Regions from separate parts of the Streptomyces armeniacus genome, predicted to be linked through region 1. Evidence: predicted binding sites of a transcription regulator. Region 1 holds the regulator's gene; the other holds the start of a gene.

Region 1 (14,319 bases):
CCGGCATCCACATCCTGGAGGGCTACGGGCTCACCGAGTCGTCCGCCGCCAGCTTCGTCAACCCCGGCGAGGCGTACCGCACCGGCACTGTCGGCAAGCCGCTGCCCGGCACCGAGGTGCGCATCGCGGACGACGGCGAGATCCTGCTCCGCGGCCCCGGCATCATGCAGGGCTACCACGGGCTGCCCGAGAAGACCGCCGAAGTCCTGGAGGACGACGGCTGGTTCCACACCGGCGACATCGGCGAGCTGTCCGACGACGGCTATCTGCGGATCACCGACCGCAAGAAAGACCTGATCAAGACCTCGGGCGGGAAGTACATCGCGCCGGCGGAGGTCGAGGGCCAGTTCAAGGCGGTGTGCCCGTACGTCTCCAACATCCTCGTGCACGGCGCCGACCGGAACTTCTGCACCGCGCTCATCGCCCTCGACGAGCCCTCCCTGCGGGACTGGGCGCAGGAGCAGGAGACGCTGAAGGACAAGCCGTACGAGGAGATCATCGCCTCGGACGAGGTCCGCGAGCTGATCGACGGCTATGTCGAGCAGCTCAACTCGGGGCTCCAGCGCTGGCAGACGATCAAGAAGTTCCGCATCCTGCCCCGCGACCTGGACGTGGAGCACGGCGAGCTGACGCCGAGCCTGAAGGTCAAGCGGCCGGTGGTGGAGCGGGAGTTCAAGCACCTGATCGACGAGATGTACGAGGGCACGCGGGCGGCGTGACGGCCCTGGTGTGACGTGACCGGAGGCGGGGCGGTGGGCGTACGAGCCCGCCGCCCCGCGGACCGCGTTCAGTCCACCGGTCAGTCCACCAGGTCGCGGACCACCGCGTCCGCCAGCAGCCGTCCGCGCAGGGTGAGCGCCGCGCGCCCGTCGTCGTACGCCTCCGGGCGGAGCAGCCCGTCCTCCAGCGCGCGCCGCGCGGCCCGCGCCCCGGCCGGGGCGAGCAGGCCGAGCGGGCAGCCGTCCACGAGGCGCAGCTCCAGCAGTACGCGCTCCACGCGGCGGTCCTCGGCGGACAGCAGCTCGCGGCCCGCGCCCGGTGAACGGCCCTCCGCGAGGGCCTGCGCGTACGCGGCGGGGTGCTTCACGTTCCACCAGCGCACCCCGCCGACGTGGCTGTGCGCGCCGGGGCCGGCACCCCACCAGTCGGCGCCGGTCCAGTACAGCTCGTTGTGGCGGCAGCGCGCGGGCCCGTCGGCGGCCCAGTTGGAGACCTCGTACCAGTGCAGGCCCGCCGCGCTCAGCGCCTCCTCGGCGAGCAGATAGCGGTCGGCGTGCACGTCGTCGTCCGTCATCGGCACCTCGCCGCGCCGGATACGGCGGGCCAGCGCGGTGCCCTCCTCGACGATCAGCGCGTACGCGGACACGTGGTCAGGGCCGGCGCCGAGCGCGGCGTCGAGCGAGGCCCGCCAGTCGTCGTCGGTCTCGCCGGGCGTGCCGTAGATCAGGTCGAGGTTGACGTGCGCGAACCCCGCCGCGCGCGCCTCCGCGACGCACGCCTCGGGGCGGCCCGGCGTGTGCGTGCGGTCCAGTACCCGCAGGACGTGCCGCCGGGCGCTCTGCATCCCGAACGAGACGCGGTTGAACCCGGCGGCACGCAGCTCCTCGAGGTATCCGGGGTGTACGGACTCCGGGTTCGCCTCGGTGCTCACCTCCGCGTCCGGCGCCAGCCCGAACTCGTCCCTGATCGCGGCGAGCATCCGCCCCAGGTCGGCGGCGGGCAGCAGGGTGGGCGTACCGCCGCCGACGAACACCGTCTCGACGGGCCGCGGATCGTCCCCGAGCACCTTGCGGGCGAGCCGTACCTCGTCGGCCAGCGTGCCGGCGTAGCTCTCGCGCGACGCGAGCGCCCCGCCGGGGCCGCGCAGCTCGTCGGCGGTGTAGGTGTTGAAGTCGCAGTATCCGCAGCGGGTGGCGCAGTACGGCACGTGCAGATAGAAGCCGAGCGGCCGGTCCGCGGCCCCGGCGAGGGCGTGCGCGGGCAGCGAGCCGTCGCCGGGGACGGGCTCGCCGTCGGGGAGTGCGGAGGGCATGAGTGCCATTGTCCGGCATCGTCACCCGAAGGCGTTCCTCCGCCTGCTGAGCAGTGCGGAACGACGCATACGGTCGTTACTCTGGGTGCACACTGCGAAGCGGGAGGCAGCGCGATGTCCGTCGTCGACGAGCGGGTCATACAGCTCTTCGAGCAACTCGAGGTGCCGGAGGGTACAAGGCGGAGCTGTTGCGGGGGGAAATCGTGATGATGGCGGGGCCTGACTGGGTCCAGAACAAGATCGTCCAGTCGGTCGCGGACCAGATCCCGCCCGAGCGATCGGACCGGCTGCAGACGCAGGACATCGCCATCCCCGGCGAGGCGAGCGAGCCGCAGCCCGACCTCGTGGTCTACGAGCAGGGCGCGTTCGAAGGGCTCGGCCGGTCTCGTCCCGGCCGCCGCGGTCACGCTCCTTCTCGAGGTCGTTTCGAAGACCAGCGCGCACCGCGACCACCGGGTCAAGCGCTCGATCTACGCCGCCGGCGGAGTCCCGGCCTATCTGGTCGTCGACCCTCTGGACGCGCGCTGCGTGCTGCTCACCGAGCCCGTGGGCGTGGCGAAGAGGCGGATTACCGCGTGGAGCGCACCATCAAGTTCGGTGAGCCCGTCCCGCTGGATCTGCTCGGGGTGACGCTCGAGACTGCCGGTTTCAGAACGCTGCCCTGACTCCCGCGCCGTCCGCCGGGCTTCCGGCTCACTCGTCACCCACCGTCACGAAGTCGATCAGCTCCTCCACCCGCCCCAGCAGCTGCGGCTCCAGGTCGCGGTACGAGTGGACCGCGCCCAGGATGCGCTGCCAGGCCGCGCCCGTGTTCGGCGGCCAGCCCAGGGCCTCGCAGACGCCCGTCTTCCAGTCCCGCCCGTGCGGGACGCGGGGCCAGCCCGCGATGCCCACCGAGGAGGGCTTCACCGCCTCCCACACGTCGATGTACGGGTGGCCGACCACCAGCACGTCGTCGCCCGTCACCTCGGCGGCGATGCGGGACTCCTTCGAGCCCGGCACCAGATGGTCGACCAGCACGCCGAGTCGCGCGTCCGGCGCCGGCCCGAAGTCCCGCACGATCGCCGGGAGATCGTCGATCCCCTCCAGATACTCGACGACCACGCCCTCGATCCGCAGGTCGTCCCCCCACACCCGTTCCACCAGCTCCGCGTCGTGCCGCCCCTCGACGTAGATGCGTCCGGCGCGCGCCACCCGCGCCCGCGCGCCCGGCACCGCCACCGAGCCCGAGGCCGTACGTCCCGCGCCCGCGGGCGGCGTACGCGTGCCGGGGCGCGGCCGTACGAGCGTGACGACCTCGCCGTCCAGCAGGAAGCCGCGCGGCTCCATCGGGAAGACGCGGTGCTTGCCGAAGCGGTCCTCGAGGGTGACCGTGTGGCCCTGCGCCGTCTTCTCGCAGCGCACGACCGCGCCGCAGAATCCGGTGGTGGCCTCCTCGACCACCAGGTCGGGATCGGGGAGCGCCTCGACCTCGGGGGCGGGCTTCCGCCGCTTCCAGGGCGGGGTGAAGTCGGAGTCGTACTGGCGGCTGCGCATGCGCCCCATTCTTCACAACCGCCGCCCCGCGCACCCCTCAGGTGCGTCAGGTGCGTCAGGTGCGGGTGAAGCGCCGTGCCAGCGCGTCCCGTTGCGCCCGTACGAACGCCGCGTCCACGACCGCGCCGTGCCCCGGCACGTACACCGCGTCCTCGCCGCCCAGCGCCAGCAGCCGGTCCAGCGCCGCGGGCCAGCGCGACGGGTGCGCGTCGGGGCCCGCCTGGGGTTCGCCGGACTCCTCCACGAGATCTCCGCAGAACACGGTCTCGGGTTCCCCGGAGCCCCGGCGGCCCGGTACGAGGACCGCCAGGTCGTGGGCGGAGTGGCCGGGTCCGACGTTGGCGAGCAGCACCTGCCGCCCGCCGCCCAGTGACAGCGTGACCTCGCCGGACACCAGGTGCCGCGGTCGTACGAGCACGTCCACCGCCTCCGTCGCCGCCTCCGGATCCACGCCGTGCCGGACGGCGTCCGCGTACAGCACCTCAGGCGAGTACGGCGAGGTGCGCGCCAGCCCGGTGCCGTCCGGCCCCGTGCCGTCTGGCCGCCGCGCGTCCGCGCCCACCGCCCCGTACACCTGGACCCCGGCGAACGCGGCCGTGCCCAGCACGTGGTCGAAGTGCGGGTGCGTGAGTGCGACGTGTGTCACGGGCAGCCCGAAGCGCGTACGCACGTCCCGCCGGATGCCGGCGCCCTCACGCAGCGTGGCACCGGTGTCGACGACCAGTACGCCGTGCGGCCCGGCGACCGCGCCCACCGTGGCGTCCCAGCCGGGGAGCCTGCGGCGTACGACGTCCTGCGCGAGTTCTTCCCAACCGCCTTCCATGCCAGGGACGCTATCCGCACGGAACGTACGTGTCCCGCTCGCGCCGCCGCGCGATACCGTCGGGTAGGCCGCCTTGCCCCGGCTGTGGTGGACAGCCGTACACTTGCTCAGGGGAAGCTGGCACTCACAGATCACGAGTGCCAGGACGGCAGACCGGAACCACGCTTGTACGGGAGGTGCGCGCGTGCTGAGCGAACGCAGACTCGAGGTGCTGCGCGCCATCGTCCAGGACTACGTGGGGACGGAGGAGCCGGTCGGCTCCAAGGCGCTCACCGAGCGGCACAACCTGCAGGTCTCCCCGGCCACCGTGCGCAACGACATGGCGGCCCTGGAGGACGACGGTTTCATCGCACAGCCGCACACGAGCGCGGGCCGCGTGCCCACCGACAAGGGGTACCGCCTCTTCGTCGACAAGCTCGCGGGCGTCAAGCCGCTCTCCCTGCCCGAGCGCCGCGCCATCCAGAACTTCCTGGACGGCGCGGTCGACCTGGACGACGTGGTGGGCCGTACGGTACGGCTGCTGGCGCAGCTGACCCGGCAGGTCGCCGTCGTGCAGTACCCCTCGCTCACCCGCTCGACCGTCCGCCACGTCGAGCTGCTGTCCCTCGCACCCGCCCGGCTGATGCTGGTGCTGATCACCGACACCGGCCGGGTCGAGCAGCGCATGGTGGACTGCCCGGCCCCGCTGGGCGAGACCACCGTCGCGGATCTGCGCGCACGGCTGAACAGCTGCGTCACCGGCCAGCGGTTCGCCGAGGTGCCCAGGCTCGTGCAGGACCTGCCCGAGGCGTTCGACGCGGAGGACCGGGGCACCATCTCACTGGTGCTCGCGACCCTGCTGGAGACGCTGGTCGAGGAGACCGAGGAACGGCTGATGATCGGCGGCACCGCCAATCTCACCCGCTTCGGTCACGACTTCCCGCTCACGATCCGGCCGGTGCTCGAGGCACTGGAGGAGCAGGTCGTGCTGCTGAAGCTGCTCGGCGAGGCCACGGATTCCGGCATGACGGTGCGAATCGGGCATGAGAACGCCCATGAAGGACTGAGTTCCACGTCGGTCGTATCAGTCGGCTACGGTTCGGGCGAAGAGGCGGTCGCCAAACTCGGCGTGGTGGGACCGACCCGTATGGACTACCCCGGAACGATGGGAGCGGTACGCGCAGTGGCACGTTACGTCGGACAGATTCTCGCGGAGTCGTAAGTGGCGACGGACTACTACGCGGTCCTCGGCGTGCAGCGGGACGCCTCGCAGGACGACATCAAGAAGGCGTTCCGGCGGCTGGCACGCGAGCTGCACCCGGACGTCAACCCGGACCCGAAGACACAGGACCGCTTCAAGGAGATCAACACCGCCTACGAGGTGCTGTCGGATCCGCAGAAGAAGCAGGTCTACGACCTCGGCGGCGACCCCGCCGCGGGCGCCGCGGGCGGAGGTGCGGGCGGCTTCGGCGCGGGCTTCGGGAACTTCTCCGACATCATGGACGCGTTCTTCGGCACGGCGTCGCAGCGCGGCCCCCGGTCCCGTACGCGCCGCGGCCAGGACGCCATGATCCGGCTCGACATCGAGCTGGACGAGGCCGCGTTCGGCACCACGAAGGACATCCAGGTCGACACCGCGACCGTCTGCGGCAGCTGCAGCGGCGAGGGCGCGGCCCCCGGGACCTCGGCGCAGACCTGCGACATGTGCCGCGGCCGGGGCGAGGTCTCGCAGGTCACGCGGTCGTTCCTGGGCCAGGTCATGACGTCGCGGCCGTGCCCGCAGTGCCAGGGCTTCGGCACCGTCGTGCCCACGCCCTGCCCGGAGTGCGCGGGCGACGGGCGCGTACGCTCCCGGCGGACGCTCACGGTCAAGATCCCGGCCGGTGTCGACAACGGCACCCGCATCCAGCTCGCGGGCGAGGGCGAGGTCGGCCCCGGCGGCGGTCCGGCGGGCGACCTGTACGTGGAGATCCACGAGGCGTCCCACCCGGTGTTCCAGCGCCGCGGCGACGATCTGCACTGCACGGTCACCATCCCGATGACGGCTGCGGCGCTGGGCACGAAGGTGCCGCTGGAGACGCTGGACGGGCTGGAAGAGGTGGACATCCGGCCCGGCACCCAGTCCGGCCAGTCCATCCCGCTGCACGAGCGCGGCGTCACGCATCTGCGGGGCGGCGGCCGAGGCCAGCTGATCGTGCACGTCGAGGTGCTGACGCCGACGAAGATGGACCCCGAGCAGGAGGAGCTGCTGCGGCGGCTGTCCCAGCTGCGCGGCGAGGAGCGCCCGCAGGGGCACTTCCAGCCGGGGCAGCAGGGACTGTTCTCGCGGCTGAAGGACGCGTTCAACGGGCGCTGAGGCGCACCGCGTTCGGGTCCGTCCGTCCGACGGCATTCGGTCCGTCCGGCGGTCCGTCCGGCGGTCCGTCCGGCGGGCCGTCCGGTTTGGCGCCGGGGGGCCGTGCCGAGGGGAGCTCCGCTGCGACGGGGGCTTTCCTGTGACGCGACGGTTCCTGTGACGCGGGGTTACGGCAGTTCGCGGCGGCCTGCGTCCGTGAGGGCGCGGTGGCGGCGGAACGCCCCGGTCCGCAGGGTGAGGGGCCGCTCCTCGCCCGCGCGCGCTGCGTGACAGGATGAGGTCATGTCGTCCGGGCTGACCACGCTCTCCGAGCTCACCGAGTACCCCGTCGTACAGGCCCCCATGGCGGGCGGTGCCTCCTGCCCGGCGCTGGCCGCGGCCGTGAGCGAGGCCGGCGGACTCGGCTTCCTCGCCGCCGGCTACAAGACGCCGGAGGCCATGTACGAGGAGATCAAGCAGACCCGGCGGCTGACCGACCGCCCCTTCGGCGTGAACCTGTTCATGCCCCAGCCCGACAACGCCGACCCGGCCGCCCTCGAGGTCTACCGCGAGCAGCTGGCGGGCGAGGTCGCCTGGTACGAGACGGCGCTCGGCGACCCCGACCAGGGCACCGACGACGCCTACGAGGGCAAGCTCGCCATACTGGCCGACGACCCGGTGCCGGTCGTCTCGTTCACCTTCGGCTGCCCGCAGCGCCGCGTGTTCGACAAGCTGGCCAAGGCCGGGACGTTCACCGTCGTCACCGTCACCTCCGCGATCGAGGCCCGTACCGCCGAGTGGGCCGGAGCCGACGCCGTGTGCGTACAGGGCATCGAGGCCGGCGGCCACCAGGGCACCCACCACGACGACCCGCAGGCCGACGGCACCGGCAGCGGCATCGGGCTGCTGTCGCTGCTCACGCAGGTCAAGGAGGCCGTACAACTGCCGCTGATCGCGGCAGGCGGCCTCATGCGCGGCGGCCAGATCGCGGCCGTACTGGCTGCGGGCGCGCAGGCGGCGCAGCTCGGCACCGCGTTCCTGGTGTGCCCCGAGTCCGGCGCGCACGCGCTGCACAAACAGGCCATGACGAACCCGCTGTTCACGCGTACGGAGCTGACCCGCGCCTTCTCCGGGCGGCCCGCGCGCGGGCTCGCCAACCGCTTCCTGCGCGAGCACGGCCCGTACGCCCCGGCCGCGTACCCGCAGGTGCACCACGTGACGTCCGGCCTGCGCAAGGCCGCCGCGAAGGCGGGCGACCCGCAGGGCATGGCCCTGTGGGCGGGCCAGGGCCACCGGCTCGCCCGCGACCTGTCCGCGGGGCAGCTGACGGAGGTCCTCGCGACGGAACTGTCCGTCGCGCGCGAGGGGATGAGCGCGCGAGGCGTGTCGTGACGGGTGTCGTGACCGGTGTCGTGACCGGTGTCGTGACGGCACCGGTCCTGGCTGCCGAGCGGAACTCATGGTGCCTGGGGGCGTCGTGGGCCTCATGACCGCGCCCGTCTTCGTCGCCGGGCCCGACGCGCTCACGGTCGGGCCCGTGGTGCTGGACGGGCCCGAGGGACGGCACGCGGTGTCCGTACGGCGGCTGCGCCCCGGCGAACGCATCGTCCTCACCGACGGCGAGGGCACCGGCGCGTACGCCACCGTGACCTCGGTCAGCGGCAAGGACCGGCTGGAGGCGGAGGTCGAGCACGTACGGACGGAGCCCGACCCGCGGCCACGGCTGACCGTCGTACAGGCGCTGCCGAAGGGCGACCGGGGGGAGTTGGCGGTCGAGACGATGACGGAGACCGGCGTCGACGTCATCGTCCCGTGGGCCGCCGCCCGATGCGTCACGCAGTGGCGCGGCGAGCGGGGGACGAAGTCCCTCGCGAAGTGGCGGACCACGGCGCGGGAGGCGGGCAAGCAGTCGCGGCGGCTGCGGTTCCCGCGGGTCGAGGACTTGGTGACCAGCAGGCAGTTGGCGCAGCGGCTGACGGGGGCGGCGTTCGCGGCCGTCCTGCACGGGGACGGCGGTGCGTCGCTGGCCGGTGCGGAGCTGCCGGCGGACGGCGAGATCGTGCTGGTGGTCGGGCCCGAGGGCGGGATCACGCAGGAGGAACTGGACGCGTTCGCGGACGCGGGCGCGGAGCCGTACCGGCTGGGCCCGAGCGTCCTGCGCACCTCCACGGCGGGCACGGCAGCCTCGGCCCTGCTCCTGGGCCGCTCGGGCCGCTGGTCGTGACTTGACCGTACGTCCCACTTGCGCTGGTGCCCATGCGGCCGGACCCTCGCGACGGTGGCTGGCCGCCGTGGCGGCCGACTTGTTTTTGGCGCGGCTCGCCGAGCGGTGCGCGTAGCGCAAAGCGGCGTCGAGGCGCCTGCGGCGCTCGCGCGCGAAATCTTCCCGCCGCAACGGCGGTTGGCCACGACGGTGTGGGTCCGGCGGCATGGGTGGCGGCCTCAGGTGTACGTCCCACGTGCGGTGGTTCCCTATGCGGCCTCGGGTGTGCGTCACGCTCGCGGGGAGGGGTCCGCGCGGGTGGGGCCGCCCCGGCGGGCCACCGACGTGGTGGCCGCGCCCGCGGCGCCGGGGTTGTGCGGCAGGGGCGGGCGTCGAGCCGGTAGCATCCGCTGCGTACCGAACCACGACCCACAGCGGGAGGCGCCACCGTGGCGGGAGAACCGCAGGCCGACTGCCTGTTCTGCAAGATCGTGGCGGGTGAGGTCCCGGCGACCGTCGTCCGCGACACGGAGACGACGCTCGCGTTCCGGGACATCAACCCGCAGGCGCCCACCCACGTGCTGGTGATCCCCAAGGCGCACTACGCGGACGCCGCCGCGCTGGCCGCCGCCGCGCCGCAGATCACCGCCGACGTGCTGCGCGAGGCGGGCGAGGTCGCGGCGCAGGAGAAGATCGCGGTCGCGGAGGGCGGCCCCGGCACCGGCTACCGCGTGGTCTTCAACACCGGTACGGGCGCGGGCCAGACGGTCTTCCACGCCCACGCCCACGTGCTGGGCGGCCGGGGGCTCAACTGGCCGCCCGGCTGAGCCGGGGCGGCACCCCTTGTCCGTACGCGAGTTGGTGGTTCTCGGGACCGCCAGCCAGGTCCCGACCCGGCACCGCAACCACAACGGCTACGTGCTGCTCTGGGACGGCGAGGGCATCCTGTTCGACCCCGGTGAGGGCAGCCAGCGGCAGATGCTGCGCGCCGGGGTCGCCGCGCACGATCTGACCCGTATCTGCGTCACGCACTTCCACGGCGACCACTCGCTCGGGCTCGCCGGCGTGATCCAGCGCATCAATCTGGACCGGGTGCCGCACCCGGTGACCGCCCATTTCCCGGCGAGCGGCGGGCACTTCTTCGAGCGGCTGCGGTACGCGACGGCGTACCGCGAGACGGTGTCGCTGGTCGAGCGGCCCGTACGGGAGCCGGGCGTACTGGTCGCGGGCCCGCCGTTCGCGCTGTCCGCCGTACGGCTGTCGCATCCCGTCGACACGTACGGCTACCGCCTCGTCGAGCCCGGCGGCCGCCGCATGCTCCCCGAGCGGCTGGCCGCGCACGGCATCACCGGCCCGGACGTCGGACGCCTCCAGCGGGACGGCGCGCTGCGCGGCGTCACGCTGGACGAGGTGAGCGTGCCGCGCCGCGGGCAGCGGTTCGCGTTCGTGATGGACACCCGGCTGTGCGACGGCGTGTACGAGCTGGCCGACGGCTGCGACCTGCTCGTCATCGAGTCGACCTTCCTGGACGAGGACGTCGCGCTCGCCAAGGAGTACGGGCATCTGACGGCCGGGCAGGCGGGCCGTGCCGCCGCGGAGGCGGGCGTACGGCATCTGGTGCTGACGCATTTCAGCCAGCGGTACGACGACCCCGCCGCCTTCGCCGCGCAGGCCCGCGCCGCCGGGTACGCGGGGGAGCTCACCGTCGCCCGCGACCTGGCGCGGGTGCCCGTGCCCCGGCGGCGTACGGCGCCCGGCGTGGCAGACGGGCCCGGCGAACAGCGCTGAGCGCGCGCACCGACGGCACGTACCGCAGCAGCACACACCGCACCCACACCACCGCCGCGCGGTCGTGTGGGTTTCCGCTGCCTTCCTATTGACGGGCCCGTACGGCGCCCGGTAGGAATCAAGGGCCATGCAGCGGTACGTGCGTTTCGCTACGTGGACCAATGCCCGCCCGTGGAGAAGGGTCGAGGATGCAGCCGGTTCGTCGGATTCGTTCGCTGGCCGCCGCCGTGTGCTGTCTCGTGCTGGCCGCCTGCGGCACCACGGGTACGGAGCCGGGTGACGACCTCGCCGTCGCGGATCTCTATCCGCCCGCCCACTCGATCAGCCAGGCGGGCATCCAGCCGTTCATGAAGGAGGTCGAGAAGGGCTCCGAGGGCCGCGTCGGCTTCGACTACCGGTCCTCCGAACAGCTCGTCTCGGCCGAGGACAACCACTGGGCGGTCAAGTCCGGGGCGGCGAGCCTCGGCAACATCCTGTACATGGACAGCCAGCTGCCGCTGCTCTACGTGCCGCAGCTGCCGGGCCTCTTCGAGGACCGGGACGTGGTCGGGGCGTCGAAGGCGTTCTGGGAGTACGTGCGGACGAACCGGCAGCTGCAGGCCACGTTCAAGGAGTGGAACATGCGGCCGCTGTTCTGCTTTACGACCACGAATTACCAGTTGCAGTTCTCGGACCGGTCCGTCGACTCCCTCGACAAGGTCAAGGGAAAGCAGATCCGGGCGGCCGGCAGCATTCTTCCGCATTCCATCGAGGCGACCGGTGCCGTGTCCACGGACCTCAACGCCTCGGAGGCGTACGACGCGTTCAACCGCGGTGTGGTCGACGGACTGAGCCTGTCGGTCACGAGCATGCGCGACTACTCCTTCTACGAACTCATCAAGTCCGCGGTCATCGGCGTCGATCTGGGCGGTTTCCCGGTCTGCTACGGGATGAACCTCGACCACTGGAAATCCCTCGGACCCGAGGACCGGAAGGTCCTGGAGAAGGCCGGCGACCGCGCCGTGGAAACGTCGGCGCGGCGGCTGCACGGGCAGGTCGAGTCGGAAATCAAGCAGTGGCGGCGCGACGGCATCGACGTCCATACAGCGGGACGCGATCCGGAACTGGAGAAGAACCTCGCCGCCGTCGAGGGCGACTGGGTGGACCAGCTGGTCGGCGACGGGATGGAACGCAAGACCGTCGAGGGCGCCGTCGCCCAGTGGAAGCGGCTGCTGGCGAAACACACCGGAAAGTGAACCCGTCGACCGGGCAGCAGATTTCGGGAGAGACACATGGCTGCACACATGGACTCGCAGAATGCCCGGCGTACGGGGAGACGGTCCGCGATCGACCGCGTCCACGACGTCTCGGCGCATCTCGCCGGCGCCGTCCTCATCCTCATCACGCTCATCGTGCTGGCGGGCGTCGCGTCACGCGCGGTGTTCGGGCAGCCGGTGCCCGCGAGCAACGAACTCATCGGCAGCTGCCTGATGGTGGCGCTCGTCTATCTCTCCCTTTCCGCGGCGACGCACATCCGGATCACCGTCGTCACCAGACGTCTGCCACCCGCGTGGACGGTCTGGACGGAACGGGCCGTCCTCGTGTTCTCCGCGGCGGGGCTCGCGTTCGCGGCGTGGGCGGCGCTGAGCATGGCCGTCACCTCGTTCCGTACGGGGGAATCCACGGTGGGGCTCTACACCTTCGACATCGCGCCGTTCCGTCTCCTCATCTTCGCCGGGGTCGTGCTGCTCCTGCTGCGCCTCGTGCGCGAGGGCCGGTCCTGGCTCGCGGAGGAGACGCAGGAAACGCACGAGGCGCACGAGCCAGCACAAGAGCCGCAGCCAGCACAGGGGCCACAGACCGCAGCCGACTCCGCGAAGGACGACTGACATGGTGACCGCCGGCATCCTCGTCGGCCTCCTCGGCCTCGCCCTCCTGCTGGTCATCGGCACGCCCGCCGGCCTTGCCATGCTCATCGCCGGCACAGGCGGGCTGCTGACCGTGTACGGCCCCGACGCCGCGCTGATGTACGTCGGCACGTCGATGTACCGCGAGGCCGCGAACTTCGTGCTCCTCGCCATTCCGCTCTTCCTCTTCATGGGCGCGCTCGGCTCTCAAGGCGGCCTGTGGGAGCGGCTGTTCGCGTGGGCGTACGCCCTGGTGGGCCGGATCGGCGGCGGGCTGGGCATGGCGATCGTGGGTGCCGGGGCGGTACTCGGCGCGGCTTCCGGTTCGTCGACGGCCAATGCGGCGGCGCTCGGCAAGGTGGCCATCAAGGAGTCGCAGCGGTACGGCTACGAGCGCCGGACCGTGCTCGCGTGCATCGCCTCGTCGGCCACGGTCGCGGTGATGATCCCGCCGAGCATCACCCTGATCGTGTACGCCCTCCTGACCGAGACCTCCGTGGCCCGCCTCTTCGCGGCGGGCATCGTGCCGGGCCTGGTCACGTGCGTGGCGCTGATCGGCGTGGTCGCCGTGCTGGCCCGGCTGCGGCCGGAGAGCCTGCCGAAGGGGCCGCGGTTCACCGTACGGGAGCAGCTGAGCCGCACCCGCGAGGTGGCGCCGATCGTCGGCGTCATCGGGCTGGTCATCATCGGGATTTACGTCGGCCTGTACACGCCCACCGAGGCGGCGGCCGTCGGCGTGCTCGGCATCGGCGTGCTGGCGGCGCTGCTGGGGAAGTTGCGGATGCCGCAGCTGTTCGCGGCGGCCCGGGAGGCGGCGGAGACCACGGGCATGATCTTCCTGATCATCGTGGGCGCCTTCGTCTTCGGCCGGTTCATGTCCGCGACGCAGATCCCGCAGGACTTCACCGACGCGGTGTCCGGACTGCCGCTGGGGCCGTATCCGACGCTGGTGATCCTGCTGTGCGTGTACGTCGTGCTGGGCGCGTTCATGGACCAGCTGGCGATCCAGGTGCTGACGATCCCCATCGTGTTCCCGCTGATCGAGACGTTCGGCTTCGACCCGTACTGGTTCGCGATCATCTTCGTGAAGACGGTCGAGATCGGGCTGCTGACGCCGCCGCTCGGGCTGAACGTGTTCGTCATCGCCGGGCTGGCGAAGGTGCCCGTACAGGAGGGGTTCCGGGGGATCTGGCCGTTCCTGATCGCGGACGCGGCGCTGCTGGCCGTCCTGGTGGCGGTGCCGGAGATCACGCTGTGGCTGCCGGACCTGCTGCTGGGCGCGGGGTGACGTGCCGGTCCACGGACGCGTACCGCCACACCCGGCCACGTACCTCATGAAACGTAAGGAGATGGCCCTGGATACCGCGTATCTGCTGCGGCGAGCCGCCGTGATGTTCCCGCACTCGGTGGCGGTGGACGACGGCCGCACCGCGTGGTCGCTGCGACAGCTGCTGGCCCGGGGTGAACGGCTCGCCAACGCGCTGGACGCGCTCGCCGTACCGTCCGGCGCGTCCGTCGGCGTCCTGTCGCACAACCGCACCGCGTACGTCGAGGCCGACACCGCGCTCGCCCTCGGGCGCCGCGTACGGGTCGCTCTCAACGCGCGTCTCCACCTGGAGGACTTCCGCTACATCGCCGCCGACGCGGACCTGCACGCGCTGTTCTACTCCGCGGAGTTCGAGGAGGAGGCCACGGCCCTGCGCGACGAGTTCGGGCTGACGCTCCTCCCGTTCGACG
Region 2 (14,319 bases), 2.1 Mb from region 1:
CGCGGTACGACGGGAACATCCCGCCGTCCCCGTCGACGCTCTCGGCGGCCAGCACCCCCCGTACGACGGAGCGGGTAAGCACGTCCGCACCCGCACCCAGCAGTTCGTTCAGGGCGGGGCCGTCCACGGGGTGGCGGCCCGTCGCCAGGGTGAAGACGCTGTCCCCGTCGTTGAGTAGATGCGCCGGGCGGACCGCCCGGGCCAGCCCGTCGTGTGCCGTCCCCGCGAGCTTCTGGGCCTGGGCCCTGGTCAGGTCGGCGTCGGTCGCCACGACCGCGAGCGTGGTGTTCAGCGACGGCCTGACGGTCGCCGCCAGCCGACGCGCCGACTCCTCCCGCGCCTCGCCCAGCCGGCGCTGCGCCTCGGCGTGCCGCTCCGGGGCCGGGAACTCCGGGCGGCCCGGTTCCCAGAACTCGCCGTACAGGGCGCCCGTGTCCGGGGCCAGCACCGAACCCGCGGCGTTCACCGCGGCCAGTGCCGCGACGGTCACCCCGGAGGGCAGCACCGTGCTCGCCGAGCCAACGCCGCCCTTGAGGCCGCCCGCGACCGCGCCCGTCCCCGCACCGGCATTGCCCTGGCGCACCGTCGTGGTCGCGTTCCCGGCCGCTTCGCGGCCCAGCGCCGCGTCCGGCCGGGCGTGCCAGTCGCCACCACGGCCCAGGTCGAAGAGGCAGGCCGCCGGGACCACCGGCACGACATGCGCCGGGTCCTCGTCGAGGCGGAAGCCACGGCCCTGCTCCTCCAGCCACGAGACGACCCCGGAGACCGCGTCCAGCCCGAAGGCGCTGCCACCGGTCAGCACCACCGCCTCGACCCGCTGCACCAGATTGCGCGGGTCCAGCGCGTCCGTCTCCCGGGTGCTCGGGCCGCCGCCCCGTACGTCCACCGCGGCCACCGCGCCGCCCTCGGGCGCGAGCACCACCGTGGTCCCCGTCAGCCAGCCGTCCCCGGTCCGCTGGGCGTGTCCGACCAGCAGGCCCTGTACATCCGTCAGCGAGTCCATGGGGGCAATGGTGCCCGTACCCTTGAGGCATGAGTACCCGCCCCGAGCCATCCGAGCAGTTGGTCTTCGACGACCCGTTGAGCCAGGAGTCGTCGGACACGGCGCGGCTCTGGGGGAAGGACGACGAGGACGGCTGGGGCGAGCGGCCCGCAGCCGACGGCGGTGGCGCGTCGGACCTCGCCCGGTTCCTGGACGAGAAGCCGCCGCACCACCTCTGAGCCGCCGCCGCTGCGGTCTGGGCCGCTACTTCCGGGTGGATACCCCGCCATCGGGCGCTGCGCCATCGCTGTCCGGGCCGCCGTCGACGCCCGCTCGCTGGGCGCCCAGCGTGACCGCCGCGTCGTGCGCCCCGGTCCGCTGCGTGACGAGCGCGTCGCGGATCTCCGTGAGCAGCTCGACCTCGGTGGGTCCGGTCTCCGTCTCGACGATCGGGTTCCGCGCCGCCTGCCGCTCCTTGTACTTGTTCATCGGCAGGATCATGAGGAAGTACACGACCGCCGCCGTGATCAGGAAGGTCAGCGACGCGCTCAGCACCGTGCCCCAGCTGATCGGGACACCGCTGACGATCTCCCCGGTGGCCGGGTCCACCTCGCACGGACCGCGCAGACACGAGCGGTAGTCTTCCAGGTTCTTGGTGCCGATCGCTCCGACCATGGGGTTGATGAACCCCTTCACGACGGCGTCGACGATCTTGCTGAAGGCAGTACCGACCACAACGGCAACGGCCAGCTCCACGACATTGCCCCGCATCAGGAAGTCTCTGAACCCTGACAGGAGCCCCGGCTTGTCGTCGCTCAACGGAATGCCTCTTCTCGTACCACTGCAGCCCACGGGAAACGGAACGGCGAATACCGTGCACGATCTTTGACAGGAATGTCCAATCCCGAATCCGGCGAATCAGCACAGCGTCACCGCCAGACGGGAGCTCACGGTCGCACCGGCCAGCTTGACGGCGGTTTCACGGGCGACCGCGAGCACGACGAGCGCCCCCTCACTCCCGTGCGCGCCGGCCTCGGGGACCGCTTCGACGCGGGCACCGCGCGCCACCACCCGGGCCGGGCCCGAGTCCGGCGGGCTCGCGATCACGTCCACGCGGTCGCCGGGGCGCAGCAGCCGTACGGTCGCCGCGTCCGCGATACGGACCGGCGCCGACACCCTCCCGCCGCCCGAGGGGCCGTGCCGGCCGCCCGTACGGTCCTGTCCTGCCCGGGCGCCCGCCTCGCGGGCCGGGGCTGGGCCCGGTGGCGCGTGTGCGTCCGGCCCGGCGGTCGGGCCCGTCGTCGGCTCCGTACGGGCGTCGCGGCCCTGTGTCGCGGTCGCCGCGAGCGCCGCGGCCGCCACCGCGAGTCCGGCCGCCAGGGTCCGCCGTCGTCGTCGGACGGCCCGGCGCAGCCGGTGCCGGCCGTCGCCGCGCCCGCGGCCCGCGCGGATCGGCCCGAACTCCGGCACCGCGCCGCCGGTGGGGCGTCCGCGGCCGGGCCTGGAACTCGAGGTGGGACCGGATGTGGGACCGGATGTGGAACGAGAGATTCGGGGCATGACGAACACCGCCTGCATTGAGGGGACTTGGACATCAGACCCCACCGTGCACGGTTTCGCCGGATCCCGCTCCAGCCTGTGGACTACTCAGCGGTTGTGGAAAACTCGGTCACCCACAGAGGTAACTAGCGCCCCGTCAGGCCCCTGCGCCCCTCCGGCCCCACCGCCAGGACCCCGCCCCGGGCGGAGGCCAGTGTCAGGGCAGCCGGATCCCAGGATCGAATCCGTCCAGCGAGTCGGCGCACCCGCAGCGCCGCTCGGCCGGCAGCCCCGTCACCGCGTCGAAGAGCACGTCCCGCAGCCGCCCCACGTTCTCCCCGAACACCTTCAGCACCTCTTCGTGTGAGACGCCGTCACCCGTCTCCGCGCCCGCGTCCAGGTCGGTCACCAGGGCCAACGTGGCGTAGCAGAGGCCGAGTTCACGGGCGAGGATCGCTTCCGGATGGCCTGTCATGCCGACCACCGACCAGCCCTGCGCCGCGTGCCAGCGCGATTCCGCGCGAGTGGAGAAGCGAGGGCCCTCGACGACGCACAGCGTGCCGCCGTCCACCGGTTCCCAGCCGCGGCCGCGTGCCGCCGTCAGCGCCGCGTCCCGCCCCGACTGGCAGTACGGGTCGGCGAACGACACGTGCACCACGTTGGGCTGTGAGCCATCGGGCAGCGGCTCACCGTCGAAGTACGTCTGGACGCGCGCCTTGGTGCGGTCCACCAGCTGGTCCGGAACGAGCAGGGTGCCGGGCCCGTACTCCGGCTGCAGCCCGCCGACCGCGCACGGCGCGAGCACCTGGCGTACGCCGGTCGCGCGCAGCGCCCAGAGGTTGGCGCGGTAGTTGATCCGGTGCGGCGGCAGATGGTGCTTGCGTCCGTGCCGGGGCAGGAACGCGACCTTTCTGCCGCCGAGTTCACCGAGGAAGAGCGAGTCGCTGGGCGGTCCGTACGGTGTCTCGACTGTGATCTCGGTCACGTCGTCGAGAAACGAGTAGAAGCCGGAACCGCCGATGACGCCGATCTCTGCCTGTTCACTCATGCGCTCACCCTACGGTGGCGTGTTCGAGCGTGTTCCGTCAGGCCGCGGATGTGCTGGTCGTGCTCTTGCTGCCGCTCTTGTCCGAGGACGAAGAGGACGCTCCCGAGCCCGAGTCCGAGCCCGAGCCCGATCCGGACGAGCCCGACGGCGAGGAGCCGTTCGACGACGAGTCCGAGGACGAGGGCGACGACCCGTTGGACGACGAATCCGACGACGACCCGGAGGACGAGCTCCCGGACGAGCTGCTCGACGCGGTGCTGCGGCTGTCGTTCCGGTAGAACCCGGAGCCCTTGAAGACGATGCCGACCGCAGAGAACACCTTCTTCAGACGGCCCTCGCAGTTCGGGCACTCCGTGAGCGAGTCATCGGTGAACTTCTGCACCACCTCGAGGCCATCGCCGCACTCGGTGCACTGGTACTGGTAGGTCGGCACTTCTTCCTCCTGGCACTCTTCCCTGTGGAGTGCTAACGACGCTCTATCGTGCAGTATTTCCGCTGCATAGTCCACCGGGCGTGGATCACAGTCTGGGTCATCCCGCTCCCGGAGCCGGCGGCGGACCGCTCTCCCGCCCGGCCCTCTCACCGTGGCCCTACCCGCGGCCCTCACCGCGGCGCCGCCGTGCTGCCGCCCGTGCCCAGCCAACCCGCCAGCTTCCCGCCGCGGCCTACCGCCAGCAGCCGCCGTTCGACCGCGTCCTGCACCGCGTCCGTCGCCACCACCAGCAGCTCGTCGCCGCGCTTGAGCATCGTCGTCGGCAGCGGCACGAAGCTCGTGCCGTCCCGTACGACCAGGGTGACCGCCGCGCCCGGCGGTAGCCGCAGCTCGGTGATCTCCACTCCGTGCATCCGCGACCCCTCCGGGATGGCCACCGACATCAGGTGGCCGCGCAGCCGCTCCAGTGGAGCCGATTCGATGTCCACATCCTGTGGATCGCCGGTGTCGCCCAGCCGGAGCGTACGGGCGAGCCAGGGCAGTGTCGGGCCCTGGACGAGGGTGAAGACCACGACCAGTACGAAGATGATGTTGAAGATCCGTTCGCTGCCCCGCACTCCGGTCACCATCGGGATGGTGGCCAGCACGATGGGCACCGCGCCGCGCAGTCCCGCCCAGGACAGCAGTGCCTGCTCCTGCCACGGCGGGCGGAACGGCAGAAGGCTGAGCACCACCGACAGCGGTCGCGCCACCAGTGTCAGCGCCAGCCCGATGACGAGTGCCGGGCCGATGTCGTCCGCCAGGTCGTGCGGTGTCACCAGCAGGCCGAGCAGCACGAAGAGGCCGATCTGCGCAAGCCACGCGAGTCCGTCGGCAAAGCCGCGTACGGCGGGCCTGTGCGGCAGTTTCGCGTTGCCGAGGAGCAGCGCGGCGACGTACACCGCGAGGAAGCCGCTGCCTTGCGCCGACGCGCCGCCCGCGTACGCCAGTACGCACAGGGACAGCACCGCGATCGGGTAGAGCCCGGAGGCGGGCAGCGCCACCCGCGGCAGGGCGTACGCGCCGAGTTTGCCGACGAGCAGACCGATCACCAGGCCGATCGCCAGCTGAAGCAGGATCTCGCCCACGAGCACGTACCAGACGGGAGAGCTGTGGCCGATCTCCGAGAATGCGACGACGAGAATGACCACCGGTGCGTCGTTGAATCCGGACTCCGCTTCCAGCGTGCCCGTCAGCCGCTGCGGCAGCGGGACCCTGCGCAGTACGGAGAACACCGCCGCCGCGTCCGTCGAGGAGACGACCGCGCCCATGATGAGCGCCGTCTGCCACTCCAGTCCGATCATGAAGTGGGCGGCGCACGCGACGACTGCGACGCTCACGCCGACGCCGACGGTGGCGAGCGCGGCGGCGGCCGGCACGGCCGGGCGGATGTCCCGCCACTTCGTGCCGAGTCCGCCCTCGGCGAGGATCACGACGAGCGCGGCGTAGCCGAGGACCTGGGTGAGTTCGGCGTCGTCGAAGGCGAGGCCGAAGCCGTCCTGTCCTATGGCGACGCCGATTCCGAGGTAGATGAGGAGGCTGGGGAGGCCGGTCCGTGCCGAGAGCCGGATGGCGCCCATTGCGACAAGCAGGACGACGGCACTGATCAGCATGAGCTGATTGAGGTGGTCGATACTCAGGGGCCGCTCCTCCCGCTAGTTCGTTCGCATGGCTAACAATTTACCATCGCTTGAATCTTGGACCCGCCGGGAGCCGCGGTGACGCACCCGCACCCATGCTGTGCCCAACTCCCTTGAGTCCCTGTCGGGCAGCTCACCGGTTCGGCCTATGGTTGCTCCAGCACTGCCCAGGACCACCGTGCCCCTCGAAGGACAGCGATGCCCGCCAAGAAGACCTCGCGACGCGCCCGTCTGATCGTTATCGCAGTCGTGTTGCTGCTCGTGGGGGGCCTCGCCTTCGGCACGTACTGGAGCATCGTCACCGTCCGCGAGTCCTTTCCGCAGACGACGGGTTCGCTGAAGATCAAGGACCTGACCGATCCGGTCACGGTCAAGCGCGACGGGAACGGCATCCCGCAGCTGTACGCCGACAACCCCCACGACCTGTTCCTCGCACAGGGGTTCGTGCAGGCGCAGGACCGCTTCTGGGAGATGGACGTCCGGCGCCATACGACGTCCGGGCGGCTGTCGGAGATGTTCGGCGAGAGCCAGGTGAAGACAGACGCGTTTCTGCGCACCCTGGGGTGGCGCAAGGTGGCCGAGCGGGAGTACGAGCAGCTCCCCGCGAAGACCAAGGAGTACCTGCAGGCGTACGCGGACGGCGTGAACGCCTATCTGGCCGACCACAAGGGCTCCGCCGCCTCCGTCGAGTACGCCGCGCTCGACCTCAAGCACGACTACAGCCCGGAGCGCTGGGACCCCGTCGACTCCGTCGCCTGGCTCAAGGCGATGGCCTGGGACCTGCGCGGGAACATGCAGGACGAGATCGATCGCGCGCTGATGACCAGCCGCCTCAAGAAGGACCAGATCGAGGACCTGTACCCGGAGTACCCGACGGCGCGCAACAAGCCCATCGTCGAGGGCGGTTCGGTCGACGAGACCACCGACGACTACGAGCCGCAGGGCAGCGGCCCCTCTCCCGGCACCGCGCCGGGTACGGGTACAGACACGGGCACCGGTACGGACACGGGCACCGGTACGGGTACGGGCACCGAGTCGGGTGTCGTCCCCGGCGCGCAGGACGCCGTGGAGGGCGCCCGTACGCAGCTCGGCTCGACCGCCAAGGCGCTGGACGACGTGCCGGGCATGCTCGGCCCGAACGGCAGTGGCATCGGCTCCAACTCGTGGGTCGTCTCCGGGAAGTACACGACGACCGGCAAGCCCCTCCTGGCCAACGACCCGCACCTGGCGCCCCAATTGCCCTCCGTCTGGTACCAGATGGGCCTCCACTGCACGACCGTCGACGCGAGCTGCCCGTTCGACGTGTCCGGATTCACCTTCGCCGGGATGCCCGGCGTCGTCATCGGCCACAACCAGGACATCTCCTGGGGCATGACCAATCTCGGCGCGGACGTGACCGATCTCTATCTGCAGAAGATCGAGGACGGCGAGTACCTGTACGACGGCAAGCAGGTGCCGTTCAAGACCCGCAAGGAGGTCATCAAGGTCGCCGGGGGCGAGAGCCGGGAGATCACCGTCCGCGAGACCAACAACGGGCCGATCATCTCCGACCGCGACGACGAGGCCGCCAAGGTCGGAGAGGAGGCGCCCGTCGGCCTCTCCGCGCCGGATCGCGGCGACGGCTACGCCGTGTCCCTCAGATGGACCGCGCTGACCCCCTCCAAGACCATGAACTCGGTCTTCAAGCTCAACGCCGCCACCGACTTCAAGGAGTTCCGCGCGGCCGCCCGCGACTTCGCCGTCCCCTCGCAGAACCTGATCTACGCCGACACCGAGGGCAACATCGGCTACCAGGCGCCCGGCAGCATCCCCGTACGGGGCAAGGGCGAGGGCCGCTATCCGGCGCCCGGCTGGGACCCCGACTACCGCTGGAAGGGCTACATCCCGCAGTCCGCGCTCCCCTGGGAGTACAACCCCGCGCGCGGCTACATCGTCACCGCCAACCAGGCGGTGACCGATTCGGACAAATACCCCTACCTGCTGACGCACGACTCCGGTTACGGCGCCCGCAGTCAGCGCATCAACGACCTCATCCAGAAGAAGACCGAGGACGGCGGGAAGATCTCCACGCAGGACATGCAGGACATGCAGATGGACAACAGCAGCGAGATCGCCAAGCTGCTGGTGCCGTACCTGCTGGAGATCGACATCCAGGACGGCTACGTGCGCGAGGCCCAGGAGCTGCTCCGCGGCTGGGACTTCACCCAGGACTCGGACTCGGCCGCCGCCGCGTACTTCAACGCCGTCTGGCGCAACCTCCTGCAGCTCGCGTTCGGCAACAAGCTCCCCAAGGAGCTGCGCGTCGAAGGGGAGTGCCTGCGGGTGCCTCCCGCCGACGAGTCGGCGCCGCTGGAGGACCTGGACGGCGACTCGGAGCTCGTGCGCGAATGCGGCAAGCGTCACGCGGACGCGGCGCAGCCGGACGGCGGCGACCGCTGGTTCGAGGTCGTACGCAAGCTGCTGAAGGAGCCGGAAAGCCACTGGTGGAAGACCACCGGGAACAGGCTCGACCGGGGCGACAGGAACCGCGACGAGCTGCTCGCGCACGCGATGAAGGACGCCCGCTGGGAGCTGACGTCCAAGCTCGGCAAGGACATCGACACCTGGACCTGGGGACGGCTGCACCGTCTGATGCTCAAGAACCAGACCCTCGGCACCGACGGGCCCGGCTTCGTGCAGTGGCTCCTCAACCGCGGCCCCTGGGACCTGGGCGGCGGAGAGGCCGCCGTGAACGCCACCGGATGGAACGCTGCCGGCGGCTACGACGTCATCTGGGTGCCGTCGATGCGGATGGTGGTCAACCTCGCCGACTTCGACGAGTCCCGCTGGATCAACCTCACAGGCGCCTCAGGGCACGCGTACCACCCCAACTACGTGGACCAGACGGACAAGTGGGCGAACGGCGAGCAGCTGCCGTGGGCGTTCACCGAAGGGGCCGTGGAGAAGGAGACGGACGACAAGATGGCGCTGACGCCGTAGGGGTGGCTCCCTCGGGTGGACAGCTCCGGGGTGAGGCGTCCGCGGTCCGCGGACGGGTGTCACGTAGGGCGCCTCCCTACGGCTGCGCCACGCGGCAGCCCTACGGATGCTCCGCGCGCATCCCTACGGCTTCTGCGTCCGCCTCCCTACGGACGCTCCGCCCGCCGCCCGAAGCGGTGCACGCCCGACGGCGTGACCGCCGCCGTCACCGGCCGGTCGTGCGGCTCCGCGGGCACCCGCGGCAGCACCTCTCCGTCGTACAGCAGCACCACCAGCGGCGGCGCCGCCCCCGCCGCGGCCAGCCGGGCCAGCACCCGGTCGTACGAGCCCCCGCCGCGCCCCAGCCTCATCCCGGAGGCGTCCACCGCGAGCCCCGGCAGCAGCACCGCGTCCGCTTCCGTCACCGCGGACGGCGTCAGGTGCGGCTCCGCGGGCTCGAGCAGCCCCCGCCCGCGCGCGGCGGGCATGAGCGCGTCCGCGCCGCCGTACACGCCCCAGGCGAGGTCGTCGTCCGGGAGCAGTACGGGCAGCAGCACCCGTACGCCCGCTTCGCGCAGCGCGTCGAGCAGCGGGCGGGTGCCGGGTTCGCGTCCGACGGAGACGTACGCGGCGACTGTGCGTGCCCGTGCGAGTTCCGGCAGTTCCCGTGCGCGTTCGGAGAGAACCAACGGTGCTTTTTCCGCGTCCTCCTGGGACAGCCGTGCTCGCGCCGCCAGGATCTGCCGGCGCAACTCGCGCTTACCAGGCTCAACATCACTCATGCCGCAGGACCCTCATCTTCCCCACATACGCACACGTTATGGTGCTCAACATGACTAGTTCACGTAACAGGATCAGCAAGGCTGTCATCCCGGCAGCGGGTCTCGGCACCCGCTTTCTGCCCGCCACCAAGGCGACGCCGAAGGAGATGCTCCCGGTCGTCGACAAGCCCGCGATCCAGTACGTGGTCGAGGAGGCCGTGACCGCCGGCCTCTCCGACGTCCTCATGATCACAGGCCGCAACAAGCGCCCCCTGGAAGACCACTTCGACCGCAACTACGAGCTCGAAGAGGTCCTGCGCACCAAGGGCGACGCCGCCAAGCTGACCCGCGTCCAGGAGTCCAGCGACCTGGCCACGATGCACTACGTGCGCCAGGGCGACCCGCGCGGCCTCGGCCACGCCGTGCTGTGCGCGGAGCCGCACGTGGGCGACCAGCCGTTCGCCGTGCTCCTCGGCGACGACCTGATCGACCCGCGCGACCCGCTGCTGGCCCGGATGACTGCCGTGCAGGAGGAGTACGGCGGCAGCGTCATCGCGCTGATGGAGGTCGATCCGGAGACCATCCACCTGTACGGCTGCGCCGCCGCGTCGCCCACCGGGGACGACGACGTCGTGAACGTCGCCGACCTGGTCGAGAAGCCCACCGCGGCGGAGGCGCCCAGCAACCTCGCGATCATCGGCCGCTACGTCCTCGACCCCGCCGTCTTCGAGGTGCTGCGCAAGACCACACCGGGCCGCGGCGGCGAGATCCAGCTCACGGACGCCCTCCAGGCACTCGCCTCCGACCCCTCCCTCGGCGGCCCTGTGCACGGTGTCGTTTTCCGCGGACGGCGCTACGACACCGGGGACCGGGGCGACTATCTGCGCGCCATTGTCCGGCTGGCATGCGAACGTGAGGACCTGGGCCCGGACTTCCGGGAGTGGCTGCGTGAGTATGTGAGCAAGGAGATGTAGGGAATTGAGCGAGACCTGGTCGGTCGACGAGCACCTGGAGGACATCCTCCGCGGCGTCCGTCCGCTGGAGCCGATCGAGCTTCAACTGCTGGACGCACAGGGCTGTGTGCTCGTCGACGAGATCACGGTGCCCGCCTCGCTCCCGCCCTTCGACAACAGTTCCATGGACGGCTACGCCGTGCGTACGGCCGATGTCGAGGGCTCCACACGGGAGTTCCCCGCGGTGCTCACCGTCCTCGGTGACGTCGCGGCGGGCAGCGCCGACCTGCCGGCCGTCGGTCCCGGGCAGGCAGCCCGGATCATGACTGGCGCTCCGCTGCCGCCCGGAGCCGAAGCCGTCGTCCCCGTCGAGTGGACTGACGGAGGCACCGGCGGCGGCCCCGCCGACGCGATGACCGCGCGGACGGCTGACCCCGGCGGCGCCACCGGAGAGGTCCGCGTCCACCGTCCGGTCACACAGGGGCAGTACGTACGGGAGCGCGGCAGCGACGTCCGTGCGGGCACCGTCGCCCTCCCTGCGGGCACGGTCCTCGGCCCGCCGCAGCTCGGCCTGCTGGCGGCGATCGGCCTCGGCAAGGTCACCGTACGGCCGCACCCGAGGGTGGTCGTCGTCTCCACGGGCAGCGAACTCGTGCAGCCGGGCGAGCCGTTGGAGCACGGCCAGATCCACGACTCCAACAGCTTCGTGCTGACCGCCGCCGCGCGCGCGGCGGGCGCCATCGCGTACCGCGTCGGCGCCGTCGCCGACGATCCCGACACGCTCCGCGCGACCATCGAGGACCAGCTGATCCGCGCCGACATCGTCGTCACGAGCGGCGGCGTGAGCGTCGGCGCGTACGACGTGGTGAAGGAGGCGCTCAGCGGCGTCGACGGCGCGGACGGCAGCGTCGAGTTCCGCCGGCTGGCGATGCAGCCCGGGAAGCCGCAGGGCTTCGGTCTCGTCGGCACGGAACGCACTCCGCTGCTCGCCCTTCCCGGCAACCCGGTCAGCTCGTACGTCTCCTTCGAGCTGTTCGTCCGCCCGGCGATCCGCGCGCTGATGGGCCGCGAACCCGTACGCCGTCCGACGGTGCCCGCCGTGCTCACGGGCGACACCGTGCTGCACTCGCCCGCCGGCAAGCGGCAGTTCCTGCGCGGCGCGTACGATCCGCCGCCGCCCGGCGAGAAGGCGGGTACGGTCCGCGCGGTCGGCGGCGCGGGCTCCCACCTCATCGCCTCGCTCGCGCAGGCGGACGCGCTGATCGTGATCCCGGAGGACCGGGAGGAAGCGGCACCGGGGGAGGAGCTCGAGGTGATCCGCCTCGACTGACCGCGCGTCGGTGGGCGGTCCGGTGGCCGCTCTGCGGCGCGGGCGGCCCGGTGCGTGCCCGCGGCCGCGCTCCCGCGCGCGGCGCGCGAACGGTACCGTGTCTCCGCACAGAGACCGGACCGGGAGAACGATGAGCAGCGCCGAGCAGCACCACCTCACCCATGTTGACGAGGCGGGCGCGGCCCGCATGGTCGACGTCTCGGCCAAGAACGTCACCGCGCGCACCGCGCGCGCGGCGGGCCGCGTGCTCGTCTCCCCCCGCGTGGTCGAGCTCCTGCGCGGCGAGGGGATGCCGAAGGGCGACGCCCTGGCCAGCGCCCGTATCGCCGGCATCATGGGCGCGAAGAAGACCCCCGAACTGATCCCCCTGTGCCACCCGCTGGCGCTGTCCGGTGTGCAGTTGGACGTGTCCGTCGCCGACGACGCGGTGGAACTCGCCGCCACCGTGCGCACCACGGACCGTACGGGCGTCGAAATGGAGGCCCTGACGGCGGTCACCGTCGCCGCGCTGACCGTGATCGACATGGTCAAGGCCGTCGACAAGGCGGCGGTCATCACCGACGTACGGGTGGTGGAGAAGACCGGCGGCGCTTCCGGCGACTGGGTCCGCCCGGAGCAGCCTGAGCACACGGAGCACGCTGCGCACCGGGAGCAGCCTGAACATACGGAGCCGCCTGTGCATACGGAGCAGCCTCAGCGAACCGACAGCCCTCCGCGGAGGGAGACGCGGTGAGCGCCGCACAGGAACCCGGCCGCGCATCCGCCCCGTACCGCGCGCTGGCCGTCACCGCGTCGAACCGCGCCGCCGCAGGCGTCTACGCGGACACCGGCGGCCCTCTGATCACCGAGGCGCTGACCGCGCTCGGCTTCGCCGTCGACGGCCCGCGCGTGGTGCCCGACGGCGAACCCGTGGAGGCCGCCCTGCGGGAGGCGTCGGCGGCGGGCTACGACGTGGTGCTGACGACGGGCGGCACGGGCATCTCGCCCACGGACCGTACGCCGGAGATGACCCGCCGCGTCCTCGACTACGAGATCCCCGGCATCCCGGAGGCCATCCGCGCCGAAGGACTCGCCAAGGTCCCCACGGCGGCCCTCTCCCGTGGCACGGCGGGGGTCTCCGGACGCACACTGATCGTGAACCTGCCCGGTTCCTCCGGCGGAGTACGGGACGGACTGGCCGTCCTCGGCCGGCTGCTGGTACACGCCGTCGACCAGGTACGCGGCGGCGACCACCCGAGAGGGGACGACACCAACTGAACGCGCCATGGCCGGTTGTGCTGACGGACGGCGCCACTGCCCTCCGTCCCATAAGGCTGCGCGACCAGCGCGCCTGGCGCGAGGTGAACCAGCGCAACCGGGACTGGCTGCGCCCCTGGGAGGCGACCATCCCGCCCGCGCTGCCCGGCCAGTACCCGCCGCGCCGCCCCACGTACCGGCAGATGGTGCGGCACCTCCGCTCGGAGGCGCAGGCGGGCCGGATGCTGCCGTTCGTCGTCGAGTACGAGGGGCGGCTCGTCGGACAGCTGACTGTCGCGGGCATCACGTGGGGCTCGATGTGCTCGGGCCATGTCGGCTACTGGATCGACCGCGCCGCCGCCGGCCGCGGCGTGATGCCGACGGCGGTGGCGCTCGCCACGGACCACTGCTTCCGTACGGTGGGGCTGCACCGTATCGAGGTGTGCATCCGACCGGAAAACGCCCCGAGCCGGCGGGTGGTGGAGAAACTCGGATTCCGCGAAGAAGGGGTGCGGCCGCGTTATCTGCACATCGACGGCGCCTGGCGCGACCATCTGGTCTTCGCGCTGACGGCGGAGGAGGTTCCCGAAGGGCTGCTGACACGGTGGCACCGGGCGAGCCCGCCGGCACAACAGAAATAAAATGCATGTTCGATATTGCGCACCGAACTTCCCCCGGCCGCACAACAATTGGGCACAAATAGCGACGCCGGTCTTCACGGGTCGAAGAAAAGACCGTGTTATCAGCAAGATCGTGCGACACACCGTGCTATTCAGTCGATGCGCTGACGCAATCCCCTCTACCGTATGAGGGTGAGCAGCAGTGGCCTCATCTACGCAGTCATCGTCGGGGCCTGGGCCGCCTACCTGGTGCCGATGTGGCTCCGTCGGCAGGACGAGCTGAACGAGGCGCGTCCGACGGAACGCTTCAGCACCGCCATCCGGCTGCTGTCCGGAAAGGCGGCGATGGAGCGCCGTTACGCGAAGGACGCCGAGCGGCGCGAAGCGCAGGACCCCGAGTCCGGCGCCCTGGACGTCTCCGGGCCGGACGGCGTTTCCGACGATGACGATGTGGACCGGAGCGCCCCGGACTCGGCGGCCGAAGACGCGGTCGACGTCCGGGCTTTCGCCGATCCCAAAACGATGGTCCGGGCCCCCGTTCCGGCGGACGACGACCAGGACTCTGTTACCCGCGAAGGTGAGACCGCACAGGGCGCCGACCGCGGAAACGGCAACCGTACGGACGCCGATCGTACGGACGCGGAACGCGCGAGCGCCGAGCGGAAGAACGCGGAACGCAAGAACGCCGAACGGAACAAGCGCGCCAAAGTCCTGGCACGCCGCCGGCGCACCACGATGGTGCTCTTCCTCGCTTTCACATTCGGCGCGATCGTCGCCGCC

The links. The regulator HrcA, encoded in region 1, represses chaperone genes, less so after heat shock. The targets are predictions, from matches to a motif close to TTNGCACTCNGNNNNNCNGAGTGCNAA.
Region 2: the regulator HrcA is predicted to act here: its motif matches at 4,012-4,038, upstream of DVA86_RS23585 (FmdB family zinc ribbon protein).

Annotation. Positions count from the first base shown of each region.
Region 1 is NZ_CP031320.1:3,305,532-3,319,850, reverse strand. It holds gene DVA86_RS14370 (AMP-dependent synthetase/ligase) at 1-719, shown strand, start outside; gene hemW (radical SAM family heme chaperone HemW) at 800-2,032, opposite strand; partial or broken gene DVA86_RS14360 (Uma2 family endonuclease) at 2,147-2,697, shown strand; gene DVA86_RS14355 (DUF3097 domain-containing protein) at 2,726-3,568, opposite strand; gene DVA86_RS14350 (MBL fold metallo-hydrolase) at 3,624-4,391, opposite strand; gene hrcA (heat-inducible transcriptional repressor HrcA) at 4,576-5,592, shown strand; gene dnaJ (molecular chaperone DnaJ) at 5,593-6,726, shown strand; gene DVA86_RS14335 (nitronate monooxygenase) at 7,009-8,097, shown strand; gene DVA86_RS14330 (16S rRNA (uracil(1498)-N(3))-methyltransferase) at 8,192-8,929, shown strand; gene DVA86_RS14325 (histidine triad nucleotide-binding protein) at 9,358-9,735, shown strand; gene DVA86_RS14320 (ribonuclease Z) at 9,752-10,696, shown strand; gene DVA86_RS14315 (type 2 periplasmic-binding domain-containing protein) at 10,885-11,931, shown strand; gene DVA86_RS14310 (TRAP transporter small permease) at 11,968-12,564, shown strand; gene DVA86_RS14305 (TRAP transporter large permease) at 12,566-13,870, shown strand; gene DVA86_RS14300 (AMP-binding protein) at 13,932-14,319, shown strand, end outside.
Region 2 is NZ_CP031320.1:5,393,263-5,407,581, reverse strand. It holds gene DVA86_RS23610 (P1 family peptidase) at 1-1,054, opposite strand, end outside; gene DVA86_RS23605 (hypothetical protein) at 1,033-1,221, shown strand; gene DVA86_RS23600 (MscL family protein) at 1,247-1,753, opposite strand; gene DVA86_RS23595 (hypothetical protein) at 1,901-2,542, opposite strand; gene DVA86_RS23590 (S-methyl-5'-thioadenosine phosphorylase) at 2,739-3,569, opposite strand; gene DVA86_RS23585 (FmdB family zinc ribbon protein) at 3,607-4,002, opposite strand; gene DVA86_RS23580 (potassium/proton antiporter) at 4,173-5,654, opposite strand; gene DVA86_RS23575 (penicillin acylase family protein) at 5,880-8,660, shown strand; gene DVA86_RS23570 (5-formyltetrahydrofolate cyclo-ligase) at 8,807-9,421, opposite strand; gene galU (UTP--glucose-1-phosphate uridylyltransferase GalU) at 9,472-10,374, shown strand; gene glp (molybdotransferase-like divisome protein Glp) at 10,379-11,683, shown strand; partial or broken gene moaC (cyclic pyranopterin monophosphate synthase MoaC) at 11,814-12,293, shown strand; gene DVA86_RS23550 (MogA/MoaB family molybdenum cofactor biosynthesis protein) at 12,413-12,940, shown strand; gene DVA86_RS23545 (GNAT family N-acetyltransferase) at 12,937-13,560, shown strand; gene DVA86_RS23540 (gephyrin-like molybdotransferase receptor GlpR) at 13,726-14,319, shown strand, end outside.